DNA from 3 places in the Polaromonas sp. P1_F9 genome. Region 2 is predicted to be linked to each of the others. Evidence: predicted binding sites of a transcription regulator. Region 2 holds the regulator's gene; each other region holds the start of a gene.
What was found. The regulator sigma-54, encoded in region 2, starts transcription at its own class of promoters, with help from an activator protein. The targets are predictions, from matches to a motif close to TGGCANGNAANCTGCTTT.
Positions count from the first base shown of each region.

Region 1: a site for sigma-54 is predicted at 2,325-2,342, ahead of glnA (type I glutamate--ammonia ligase). Genes of this name have one in related genera too.
Region 3: a site for sigma-54 is predicted at 2,264-2,281, ahead of glnK (P-II family nitrogen regulator). Genes of this name have one in related genera too.

Region 1 covers NZ_JBFUBT010000001.1:747,241-751,348, reverse strand. The annotation lists gene AC1DYR_RS03520 (sterol desaturase family protein) at 1-258, shown strand, start outside; gene AC1DYR_RS03515 (EI24 domain-containing protein) at 379-1,305, shown strand; gene AC1DYR_RS03510 (competence/damage-inducible protein A) at 1,330-2,154, shown strand; gene glnA (type I glutamate--ammonia ligase) at 2,394-3,809, shown strand; gene AC1DYR_RS03500 (hypothetical protein) at 3,989-4,108, shown strand, end outside.
Region 2 covers NZ_JBFUBT010000008.1:55,759-59,866, forward strand. The annotation lists gene AC1DYR_RS20160 (THUMP domain-containing class I SAM-dependent RNA methyltransferase) at 1-1,092, opposite strand, end outside; gene AC1DYR_RS20165 (RNA polymerase factor sigma-54) at 1,135-2,670, opposite strand; gene lptB (LPS export ABC transporter ATP-binding protein) at 2,818-3,609, opposite strand; gene lptA (lipopolysaccharide transport periplasmic protein LptA) at 3,624-4,108, opposite strand, start outside.
Region 3 covers NZ_JBFUBT010000005.1:83,216-87,323, reverse strand. The annotation lists gene AC1DYR_RS16220 (OmpA family protein) at 1-251, shown strand, start outside; gene AC1DYR_RS16215 (YifB family Mg chelatase-like AAA ATPase) at 295-1,839, opposite strand; gene glnK (P-II family nitrogen regulator) at 2,418-2,756, shown strand; gene AC1DYR_RS16205 (ammonium transporter) at 2,789-4,108, shown strand, end outside.

The sequences.
Region 1 (4,108 bases), on a different contig from region 2:
CTGTGGATCAGCCCGCGCTTTCACCGGCTGCACCACAGCATCGGCATTGGCCACGAAAGCCACGGACCAAAAACGCTGGGGGGGCACAACTTCGGCGTGCTGCTGCCCTGGTGGGACATGCTGTTCCGCACGGTCAATTTTGAGCAGCGCTATGACCCGACGGGCATCCGCGACCAGGTGGAGGCTAACCGCGACTACGGCAAAGGCTTCTGGTCGCAGCAATGGATTGGCTTGAAACGCCTCGTCGGCAAAGCCTGAACGTGTCGAGCTCTTAAGCCAGCATGAGCCGCGGGACTGGCTTTGCCAGACCGCAGGCGGACGGCCCCCTCGGGAGGCAGCGACCCGCGAAGGGGCGGAGCGTGGGGGCTACACTTGGTCATGAGCAAACTTCTTGACGCCTTTTGGCGCGCCGCGATGTATTGCCTGCACCCGCGGGTCATTGCGTTGTCGGTCCTGCCGTTGATCATCATGGTGGTGATCTCGCTGGGCCTGGGGTATTTTTTCTGGAACGATGCCGTAGAAGCCATTCGCTCGCAGATTGGCAGCTATGAGCTTGTCAGCATCCTGGTGCGTTGGCTTGAGGGTCTCGGCCTGAGCGACCTGCGCATGGTGCTGGCACCTGCGTTGTTGCTGTTCCTGGCGATTCCTGTGATCGTGATCGTGGCACTGCTCTTTGTGGCGCTGCTCATGACGCCGGCCATGGTGGCCCTGGTGGCTGAACGGCGCTTTCCCCAAATGGAACGCAAACGGGGCGGTTCCCTGTTCACCAGTTTGTTCTGGTCGCTGGGCTCAACCTTGCTGGCCGTGGTGGCGCTGGTCATTTCGATTCCGCTTTGGCTGATTCCGCCGCTGATCCTGGTGTTGCCTCCGCTGATCTGGGGCTGGCTGACTTACCGTGTCATGTCTTATGACGCCATGGTGGACCACGCCAGCAGTGAAGAGCGCCGCCAGATATTCAAGGAGCATCGCCTGCCGCTGCTGGCGATCGGTGTGTTCAGCGGCTACCTCGGCGCGGCTCCCAGCCTGCTGTGGGCCTCGGGCGCGATGTTTGTGGCCATGGCGCCCATCCTGGTTCCGGTGGCCATCTGGATCTACACCCTGGTGTTTGCATTTTCCTCGCTCTGGTTTGTGCACTACACGCTGTCGGCCCTGGAGCAACTCCGCAAGAAGAATAATGCCCTGGCGCCCGACCCGCTTGCGCAAGCAGCTATTGAATCGATAGCAAATGAACTGGCCCCCGATGCTCTCCCCGGGCCGGCGCCCAGCTTCGGTTCGCTGGGCGGCAAACCCGAATCACAACCCTGAACCCGTTACCTGACAAGCCTGAACATGACCCCACAATTCGGCCTCATCATCGTCGGCGACGAAATCCTTTCCGGCAAACGTGCCGACAAACACCTGCCCAAAGCCATCGAACTGCTGGGCGCGCGCGGCTTGCAGTTGGCCTATGCCGACTATGTGGGCGACGACCCTGCACGCATCACGGCCACGCTGGCGCGGGCCTTTGCCGCCGCGCGTGAACACGGCGACGTGGTCTTTTCCTGCGGCGGTATAGGAGCCACACCTGACGACCATACGCGGCAATGTGCCGCCAGAGCGTTGGGTGTTGACCTGGCGCTGCATCCCACGGCCAAAACACTGATCCTCGAACGTATGGCGGATGTGGCCAAAGAGCAGGGCACGCCCTACGAGCCTGAGCGGGACGACAACATCCATCGCCTGAACATGGGCGTGTTTCCGGTCGGCGCGGAGATTATTCCGAATCCTTATAACAAGATTCCCGGCTTTACCTGCCGCGCAGGGCAGGGGGCGGTTCACTTTGTGCCCGGTTTCCCGGTCATGGCCTGGCCCATGATTGAAGGCGTGCTGGATTCAGGCTATGCCCACCTGCACCAAAAGTCGGCCTACACCGAAAAATCAGTGATCATTTTTGGGTCCATGGAGGCCATGCTCACGCCCTTGATGCTCGATATTGAAGCGGCACATGCGGGTGTCAAAGTGTTCAGCCTGCCGAGCGTGGATCACCCTGAATATGGCCGGCATATTGAATTGGGAGTGAAAGGCGCCCCCGAAGCGGTGAACCGCGCCTATCCCGCCATGCTGGCGGGGCTGCACAAATTTGACCTGAAATTCGGCCCCGAATTGGTGCGTTAAATAATGGCCCCAAATATGTGCACTTAGCGATTTGCACTTAATTGGTGCATTTGTTACTGCCAGGTGTTTTTTGTATTTTCGGCTGTGCCAAGGCGGGAAGTGAAGCCAGATCACGGCACAATCAGCGGCACAATCCGGGGCTTGGCGGGAAACCCAACCGCCAATGTCTGTGGCACAAAAAGTGCATTCGACAGCCCGAATAGATTTTTCAACCACCCATCCAGCAACAGGAGATTTTGATGGCAAAGACCGTCGCAGACGTCATGAAAATGGTCAAGGAAAACGAAGTCAAGTTTGTTGACTTCCGTTTTACCGATACCCGGGGCAAAGAACAGCACGTGACCGTGCCCGTGTCCCACTTTGACGAAGACAAATTCACGTCGGGCCATGCGTTCGACGGCTCCTCAATTGCCGGCTGGAAGGGCATTGAAGCCTCCGACATGCAACTGATGCCTGACCCAAAGACGGCCAACATCGATCCGTTCTTTGAAGAAACCACGCTGTTCATGAGCTGCGACGTGCTCGAGCCCGCCGACGGCAAGGCCTATGACCGCGACCCGCGCTCCATCGCGCAGCGCGCAGAGGCTTACCTCAAGGCTTCCGGCCTGGGCGACACCGCTTACTTCGGTCCTGAGCCAGAATTCTTCATCTTTGATGACGTGCGCTGGAACACCGACATGTCGGGCACCTTCTTCAAGATCGAAGAATACGAAGCACCCTGGAACTCCGGCGCCAAGCTCGAAGGCGGCAACCGCGGCCACCGTCCGACCGTCAAGGGCGGCTACTTCCCTGTCCCTCCCGTCGACAGCACGCAAGACATGCGCGCCGAGATGGCCCTGATCCTCGAGTCGCTGGGTATCCCCGTCGAAGTGTTCCACCACGAAGTGGCCGGCGCCGGCCAGAACGAAATCGGTACCCGTTTCAGCACGCTGGTTCAGCGCGCCGACTGGACCCAGGTCCTGAAATACGTCGTGCAGAACGTGGCCAACGCCTACGGCAAAACCGCCACCTTCATGCCCAAGCCTGTTGTCGGGGACAACGGCTCCGGCATGCACGTTCACCAGTCCATCTGGAAAGACGGCAAAAACCTGTTTGCCGGTGACGGCTATGCGGGCCTGTCTGATTTCGCCCTGTACTACATCGGCGGCATCATCAAGCACGCACGTGCCCTGAACGCCATCACCAACCCAGGCACCAACAGCTACAAGCGTCTGGTTCCTGGCTATGAGGCACCGGTCAAGCTGGCTTATTCGGCCAAAAACCGTTCGGCATCGATCCGCATTCCTTACGTTGCCAATCCAAAGGGCCGCCGTATCGAAGCGCGTTTCCCCGATCCACTGATGAACCCTTACCTGGGCTTCTCGGCCCTGATGATGGCGGGTCTGGACGGCGTGGAAAACAAGATCCATCCGGGCGAAGCCGCCACCAAGGATCTGTACCATCTGCCACCCGAGGAAGATGCAAAAGTGCCAACCGTGTGCCACAGCCTGGACCAGGCGCTGGACGCACTCGACGTAGGCCGAAGCTTCCTGACCAAAGGCGGTGTGTTCACCGACAGCATGATCGACGCCTACATTGAACTAAAAATGGGTGAAGTGACCCGCCTGCGCCAAGCCACCCACCCCATCGAATTCGAGATGTACTACTCCCTGTAATCAGGGATCGAAGCTCAGCCGCATACTGTTCATTTATACAGTTTGTGGCCAAAAAAGGACGGCATATGCCGTCCTTTTTTATTGCCCCGGCAGGTTGTGGGTTTGCTGGCTTTGTATTTCGGCACCTTTGCCGCATACTGATAGACCGTCCTCGCCCTTCCTGGGCATCGGGAGTTCCTATGAAACACACCTTATTGCTTTCTACCTTGTCGTTGCTGCTGGCTGGCGCGGGGAATGCTGCATGGGCGCAGCAGATATACCGCTGCGCAGGCATCGGAGGTGCGGCCCCTGAATACATC
Region 2 (4,108 bases):
GTCACCGCTGTCCCGGTTCAGCGGCTGGCCAAATTCATCGATCGGCTGGTTGCGGTGGTCCTGCTGCACGCGTCCTCCGGCATGTCCTTGCTGGCGGCGCTGGTCGCGCCCCTGCAGGCCGGTGATGCCGGCCACGCCTGCCACATCGATACGTTCGCCGTAAGGCGGGTTCACCAGCATCACGCCCGACGGCGCGGGCGGCATGCGCTGCAAGGCATCGCCGCCGCGAAATTCCACCGCATTGGCTACGCCCGCACGTTCGGCATTGCGTTCGGCAAAGTCGACCATGCGGAAAGACACGTCGCTGCCGAACACCTTGGCCGTGGGTTCCGTGATGGCGGCCTCGGCCTGGTCGAGCAGGCCGTCCCACACATGGCCCTGGAAGGGCAAGTATTTCTGAAAGGCAAAACGGCGATTGATACCGGGTGCGATGTTGCAGGCGATCTGCGCGGCTTCAATCGCGATGGTGCCCGAGCCACAGCAGGGGTCGTACAGCGGCACGCCGTCTTTGCAGAGCTGGTCCCAGCCGCTGGCGGCGATCATGGCAGCGGCTAACGTTTCCTTCAGCGGCGCGTCGCCCTTGTCTTCACGCCAGCCGCGCTTGAAGAGCGGCTCACCCGAGGTGTCGATATAAACCGTAACGGTGTCGGTCGTCAGGTGCACGTAGATACGCACATCAGGCCAGCGCGTGTCGACGCTGGGCCGCACGTCATCGAACTTGGCGCGAAAGCGGTCGGCAATCGCGTCCTTGATCTTCAGCGCCGCGAAGTTCAGGCTTTGCAGCGGGCTGTGCTGGGCGGTGATCTCGACCTTGAAGGTCTGTTTGGGCGTGAACCAGATTTCCCAGGCCACGTTGGCAGCAGCGTTGTAGAGGTCTTGTTCGCTGCGGTACTGGTTGTGCTGCAGCTCGATCAGCACGCGCTGCGCCAGGCGGCTGTGCAGGTTGAGCTGCAGGGCGTCGCGCCATGAGGCCTGCAGTTGCACGCCCGCGCGCCAGGCTTTGCCGTCGATACCGGTGACACGCTTGACCTCGGTGGCCAGCAAGGTTTCGACACCTGCGGCGCACGGTAGAAAGAGTTGGAGTTGATTCATGACTGACTTTGAGGGGCGGGGCTGCGCGGCCTGATCGGGCGGCTAGAGTGATTTGCGCAAATTGGCGGGCGCGATGCGCAGGGCTTCGCGGTACTTGGCCACGGTGCGGCGCGCGCATTCAATGCCCTGCTCTTTCAGCATCTCGGAAATCTGGTTGTCGCTGAGAGGCTTCTTGAGGCTTTCGGACGAGACGAACTGCTTGATCAGCGCGCGCACCGCCGTGCTGGAGGCATTGCCGCCGGTTTCGGTGCCGAGTGCGGAGCCAAAGAAATACTTGAGCTCGAAGGTGCCGAAGGGCGTACCCATGTACTTGGCCGTGGTCACGCGTGAGATGGTGGACTCATGCAGGCCCAGCTCGTCGGCAATTTCGCGCAGCACCAGCGGGCGCATGGCGAGTTCGCCGTGTGTGAAGAAGTTTTTCTGCCGCTCCACAATCGCGCTGCTCACGCGCAGGATGGTGTCAAAGCGCTGCTGGATGTTCTTGATGAACCAGCGGGCTTCCTGCAGGCGCTGCTGCAAGGCCTGGCCACCCTGGCCCTTGTGCTGCTTGAGGGCATTGGCGTAAATGTCGTGCACGCGCAGGCGCGGCATGACGTCGCCATTGAGCGAAACCTTGAAGCCCCGGCCCGATTTGATGACGATGACGTCGGGAACGATCAGGTTGCGCTCCACGTTCACAAAGCGGCGCCCGGGCTTGGGGTCGAGCCGGCCAATCACCGTGATCGCGCCCTTGATGGCGGCTTCGGTGAACCCACACAGGTGCGACAGGCGCTTGACGTCGCGCTTGGCCAGCAGCTCCATGGGTTGCTTGCACATGGCAATGGCTGCGCGGGTTTCTTCGCAGTCCTTGCAGTCCAGCAGCTGCAGGCTCAGGCATTCGGCCAGGTTGCGCGCACCGACACCGGCCGGCTCCATGTGGTGCAGCAGCTTGAGCGCCATCGCAAAACGCTGCTCCAGCTCTTCCGCCTGCGCCATGTCATCTCCTGCAAGACCGGCCGCGAGCGACGCCAGGCTGTCTTCAAGGTAGCCGTCGTCGTTGAGCGACTCAATGAGGAAGTGCAGCGCGGCGCGGTCTTCTTCCGACAGGCGCAGGCTCAGCGACTGACGGTGCAGGTGGTCCTGTAGCGATTCATGGCTGCCGGTCAGGTCAGACGCCTCGGCTTCGCTCTCTTCATTGTTATTCTTGCGCGGCGGCGCATCGCTGCCCCACTCGCTGTCGTCGGGCGTGGTTTCTACCGTGCCATCGCCTTCCCAGCTTTCCTCGAGCTTGGGCTCCGCACTGACTTCGGTGTCATTTGGGGCTGTAGCGCTAGTCTCGTCTGTGCCGCCAGCTATCGAATCCGTAGCAGATTCAAACTCGCGGCTGTCCTGGCTCACCGGTGTGTTGATGTGCTCCAGCCCAAACTCTTCGCGCACCGCCGTCTCTTCCGACACTTCCAGAAACGGGTTTTCATCGAGCATCTGCTCGACCTCCTGGCTCAGCTCGAGCGTCGACAGCTGCAACAGCCGGATCGACTGCTGCAACTGGGGCGTCAACGCAAGATGCTGCGAGACGCGGAGTGACAGACCTTGTTTCACTGGAGGTTTAACTTGGCTCGTTGATAAAAGAGCGGAAAGAATTTTTCAAGCAGGGGCCGCGGATCTGGCTTTGCCAGGCCGCAGGCGCCGCCCCCTCGAGGGGGGAGGGAGCTACACGAAGTGAGCGACAACGGGGGGGAGTCATCTCTACATCTTGAAGTGTTCGCCGAGATAGACGCGGCGCACATCGGCGTTATTCACGATCTCGGACGGTGTGCCTTGCGCCAGCACATGGCCGTCGCTGATGATGTAGGCGTGGTCGCAAATGCCCAGTGTTTCACGCACGTTGTGGTCGGTGATCAGCACGCCGATGCCGCGCGATTTGAGGAAGCCGATGATGCGCTGGATTTCGATCACGGCAATGGGGTCGATACCGGCAAAGGGCTCATCCAGCAGGATGAAGCGCGGCTGGGTTGCCAGCGCCCGCGCAATTTCGACCCGGCGGCGTTCACCGCCCGAGAGAGCTGGCGCCGGTGAATTGCGCAAATGATCTACCCGCAAATCCTGCAGCAGGGCGTCGAGCCGCGACTCAATGTCTGCGCGCCCCAGCGGTTTTCCGGCTTTGTCGAGCTGCAGCTCCAGAACGGCACGCACGTTTTCTTCCACCGTGAGCTTGCGGAAAATAGATGCTTCCTGCGGCAGGTAGCTCAGGCCCAGGCGGGCGCGCAGGTGAATCGGCATGTGCTCGACCGACTCGCCATCGATGGAGATTTCGCCTGCATCGGCGCGTACCAGGCCCACGATCATGTAGAACGAGGTCGTTTTACCCGCACCGTTGGGGCCCAGCAGGCCCACGACTTCGCCTTTTTGCACAGACAGCGAAACGTCCTGCACCACCTTGCGACTGCCGTACGATTTTTGCAGACCTTGCGCAACAAGGCGGCTGGGGGTCGGGGAAGGAGCGACCGGGGCCGCTGAAGTGTCAGTCACCACATCCATCTGTGCAGGTCTTTCTAGTTCTTTTCATTGCCCAGCGTCGTGCTGGGGCGCAGAACCGGGGCGGGGCCTGCGGGCGGCGCCGCGACGGGTGCCGAGGCTGTCGCGCGGGGTGACAGCATGGCGCGAACCCGTCCAGTGGGGTTGCTGGCCGTACGGTTTTGCGCGCCGCCATCCACGGTGAAGACGTCGGTGTTGTTGTCGTAAACAATCAGGCCGCCGGTGGTTTCGTCCACCAGGGTGGCGCCGTTGTAGCGGCGCACCACGGCCCGCTTGATGAACTTCACCAGGTCGGCGCGGCTGTCATATTCAATGCGTTCGCCTTCGCCCTCGATGTATTCGTCTACGCCGTCACGCTTTTTCCGGTAGAACGCCAGCTTGCCGGGCGCCGCGATGGACACCGCCTGCTGGTAGCCCTCGGGATCCTGCATGACGTCAACGCGCTCGCCGCGCACGATGGTCGTGCCCTTGGTGATCACCACATTGCCGGTAAAAACGCTGG
Region 3 (4,108 bases), on a different contig from region 2:
GTGCTGATCTTCTGATCTTCCGGGCGGATCTTCATTTGGTTAAAGAATGGGACGCCCTGATCGAATGGCGCAAGCTGCGCGCCACGGAGGCGCAGGATGCGAAGGCCGGCATGCTCCTTGGTGTCTACCGCCACCTTGGCAAGGGGGTGAAGGTCGGCGTGGGGTACAACTTCACCAAATATTCGGATGACCTGACCGACCTGTCTTACCGCAGCCGGGGCTGGTTCCTGAATGTGCTTGCCACCTATTGAGTGTTTGAAATCAACAGGCCTTCGAGTGGTTGTGCGGCGGCGGTCAATGGGCAGCCTTCAGCGCCCGGCGGTATTGCACGGCTTCAGCGACATGGACGACCTGGACGGCCTGCGCACCTGCGAGGTCGGCAATTGTCCTGGCCACTTTCAGGCAGCGATGGATGCTGCGGCCTGACCACCCCAATCGCGCTGCTGCGGTGTTCAGGAATTTCGCGGCCGCGTCATCGAGCTGGCACTGTGCATCAATGGCCTGGCCTTCCAGTGCCTGGTTGGTGGTGCCCTGCCGGGCAATAGCGCGGTCACGTGCCGTGGCAACCCGGGCCCGGATAACGGCGGTGGCCTCGCCCGGCGGCGCGTTGACCAGTTCATCGGCTGCGAGCGCACCCACCTCAACATGCAGGTCGATGCGGTCCAGCAGCGGGCCGCTGAGCTTGCCCTGGTAACGCGACACCTGTTCGGGCGAACAACGGCAAGCCCGCAAGCTCGAGCCGAGGTAACCGCAGGGGCAAGGGTTCATCGCTGCGACCAGCTGAAACCGCGCCGGAAACTCGGCGCGCTGGGCGGCTCGCGAAATGGTGATGGTGCCGGACTCCAGCGGTTCACGCAGGGCTTCCAGGGCTGCCCGCGGAAACTCCGGGAGTTCATCCAGAAACAGGATGCCGCGGTGCGCCAGGGAAATTTCACCAGGCCGCGGCGGGGAACCACCGCCGACAAGCGCAACGGCGCTGGCCGTGTGGTGCGGCGCGCAGGTGGGGCGTATCGCCCATTTGTCCAGCGTGAACCGGCCGCCCAATGACGCCACCGCTGCGCTTTCCAGCGCTTCTTCGGTAGTCATGGCCGGCAGGAGGCCCGCAAAGCGCTGCGCCAGCATGGATTTTCCGGAGCCTGGAGCGCCCATCATCAGTACACTGTGCCCGCCGGTCGCGGCAATTTCCAGCGCGCGCCGGGCCGCCGCCTGGCCTTTGACGTCGGCCAGATCAGGATACGGGGACTGCCCCGAAGGCACGATCGGCTTGACGCGCGACCAGCCTTCCCCTGCTTCAATCGGGGTGTCGCCCGGCAAAAATTGCCTCACCACATCGAGCAAATGGTGCGCCTGAAAGATTTCGGCGCCGGGGACCAGCGCTGCTTCCTGGGCACTGGCCTCCGGCAGCACCAGCTTCGGCAGTTTCTCGGCGGCAAGCCGTTCCGGGCGCGCCAGAGCGAGGCTCATGGCAAGCGCTCCCCGAATGGGCCGCAAATCGCCGCCCAGCGACAATTCGCCGGCGAATTCATAGCCTTCCAGTTTGCGGGCGTCGATCTGGCCGCTGGCCGCCAGGATTCCGAGCGCGATAGGCAGGTCGAACCGGCCGGAATCCTTGGGAAGGTCAGCAGGTGCCAGATTGACCGTAATGCGTTTATTGGCGGGAAATTCCAGGCCGGTGTTCTGGATGGCCGAGCGCACACGCTCACGTGCTTCCTTGACTTCTGTTTCCGCAAGCCCGACCAGCGTGAAGCTGGGCAAACCATTGGCAAGATGCACCTCCACCTGCACAGGCCTTGCTTCCAGGCCCAACAAGGCGCGGCTACGCACTAAAGACAAGCTCATTCGAAACTCCCTCCCTCAGAGGCGGCATCACAACTGAACCCGAGGCCATCCCGGGTTGCAGGCGCACCAGACCTTCACATAAGACGAGTATCGCCTAGCGAGAGAAGCCAGCCGCCGGTTCGCCGGAAAGGTGTGCCCCGCAGCCGATAGCGGCGCTCACTTTCGTCCTGCGCACTTGCCTGGTTGTGTCAGTGCCGGGATCCGCCATAGCACTCTTGCACCAATCTCCTGGTGCTGGCCCGGCCCAGAAACGAACGTTGCGGAAGACTACCGTGCACTAAAGACAAGCTTGATGATGCTTTTTCGGTTTCATGCGCCAAAATTGTGCGTCTATACGCCCTTTATTGGTGCATCGCATTCATTGCAATCCGCGGAGGTTGGCTCGAAGTTCGGGGGCAGGCTGATCATTCACGCAAAGTGTCTTTGGCACGTTACCTGCTAAGAAGTCCACGCAAGTTGCCAACCTTTGGAGCTTCTACGGAGACTCCATCAGCAATGACTCGTACAAAAGCCTTAATCCGGCTGAGGTGGTGCTTGACGATGCTGCTTCCCTATTCATCCCTGGAGGAAACCTGAAAATGAAACTCGTAACGGCCATCATTAAACCGTTCAAGCTGGACGAAGTGCGTGAAGCGCTTTCCGGCATTGGCGTGCAAGGCATTACTGTGACTGAGGTCAAAGGCTTCGGCCGCCAGAAAGGCCATACCGAGCTGTACCGCGGCGCCGAGTATGTCGTCGATTTTCTGCCCAAGGTCAAGATCGAAGCAGCAGTCTCCGACGAGCTGGTGGATCGCGTGATTGAAGCGGTTGAGGGCGCCGCCCGCACCGGCAAGATCGGCGACGGCAAGGTTTTTGTTTACAACCTCGAGCAGGTCGTGCGCATCCGTACCGGTGAAACCGGCAAGGAAGCGCTGTAAGGCTTACCCCAAAAAACGAAGAGAACATAGACATGAAAAAACTACTTGCCTCCCTTGTACTGGGATTAAGCCTGCTGATGACCGGCGCCGTGATGGCGCAGGCCCCGGCAGCTGCGCCCGCCGCTTCCGCTGCAGAAGCCAAACCGGCTGAAGCCGCGGCTTCAGCCGCCGCGCCTGCTGCAGCGACAGCACCCGCCGCTGCAGCAGCAGCCTCTGCACCGGCTGCCGCTGCGCCCGTTCCCAATAAAGGCGACACCGCCTGGATGATGGTTTCCACGCTGCTGGTCATCATGATGACCGTGCCCGGCCTGGCGCTGTTCTACGGCGGTCTGGTCCGCAGCAAGAACATGCTGTCGGTCCTGATGCAGGTCATGGTGACTTTCTCGATGATCGTCGTGCTATGGTTTATTTATGGCTACAGCCTGGCCTTCACTGAAGGCAACGCCTTCTTCGGCGGCTTCGACCGGCTCTTCATGAAGGGCATCTGGGACAACGTCGCGGGCACCTTTGCCAACGGCGCGACCTTCAGCAAGGGTGTCGTGATCCCCGAGATCGTGTTCGCCGCCTTCCAGGCCACCTTCGCCGGCATTACCTGCACGCTGATCGTCGGCGCTTTTGCCGAACGCATCAAGTTCTCCGCCGTGCTGCTGTTCATGGCCATCTGGTTCACCTTCAGCTATGCGCCTATCGCGCACATGGTCTGGTTCTGGATGGGCCCTGACGCCTACACCGGCAAGGAAGTCGCCGACGCCATGAGCGCCAAGGGTGGTTACCTCTGGCAAATGGGCGCCCTGGATTTCGCGGGCGGTACCGTGGTGCATATCAACGCCGCCGTCGCCGGCCTGGTTGGCGCCTTCTGCATCGGCAAGCGCATCGGCTACGGCAAGGAAGCCATGGCCCCTCACAGCCTCACGTTGACCATGGTTGGCGCCGCATTGCTGTGGGTGGGTTGGTTCGGCTTCAACGCCGGCTCCGCCCTGGAAGCCAACGGCTTCGCCGCCCTGGCCTTCATCAATACGCTGGGTGCTACCGCTGCCGCTGTGCTGGCATGGTGTGTCGGTGAAGCGCTGATGCGCGGCAAGGCCTCGATGCTGGGTGCAGCGTCCGGCGCTGTCGCCGGCTTGGTGGCCATCACGCCCGCAGCCGGCAACGTCGGCATCGGCGGCGGCCTGATCATCGGCCTGGTCGCCGGCTTCGCCTGCCTCTGGGGTGTGAACGGCCTGAAGAAACTGCTGGGCGCTGACGATTCGCTGGACGTGTTCGGCGTGCACGGCGTGGGCGGTATCCTGGGCGCGCTGCTCACAGGCGTGTTCAACTCGCCGGCCCTGGGCGGCCCGAGCTTTGTGGGCGAC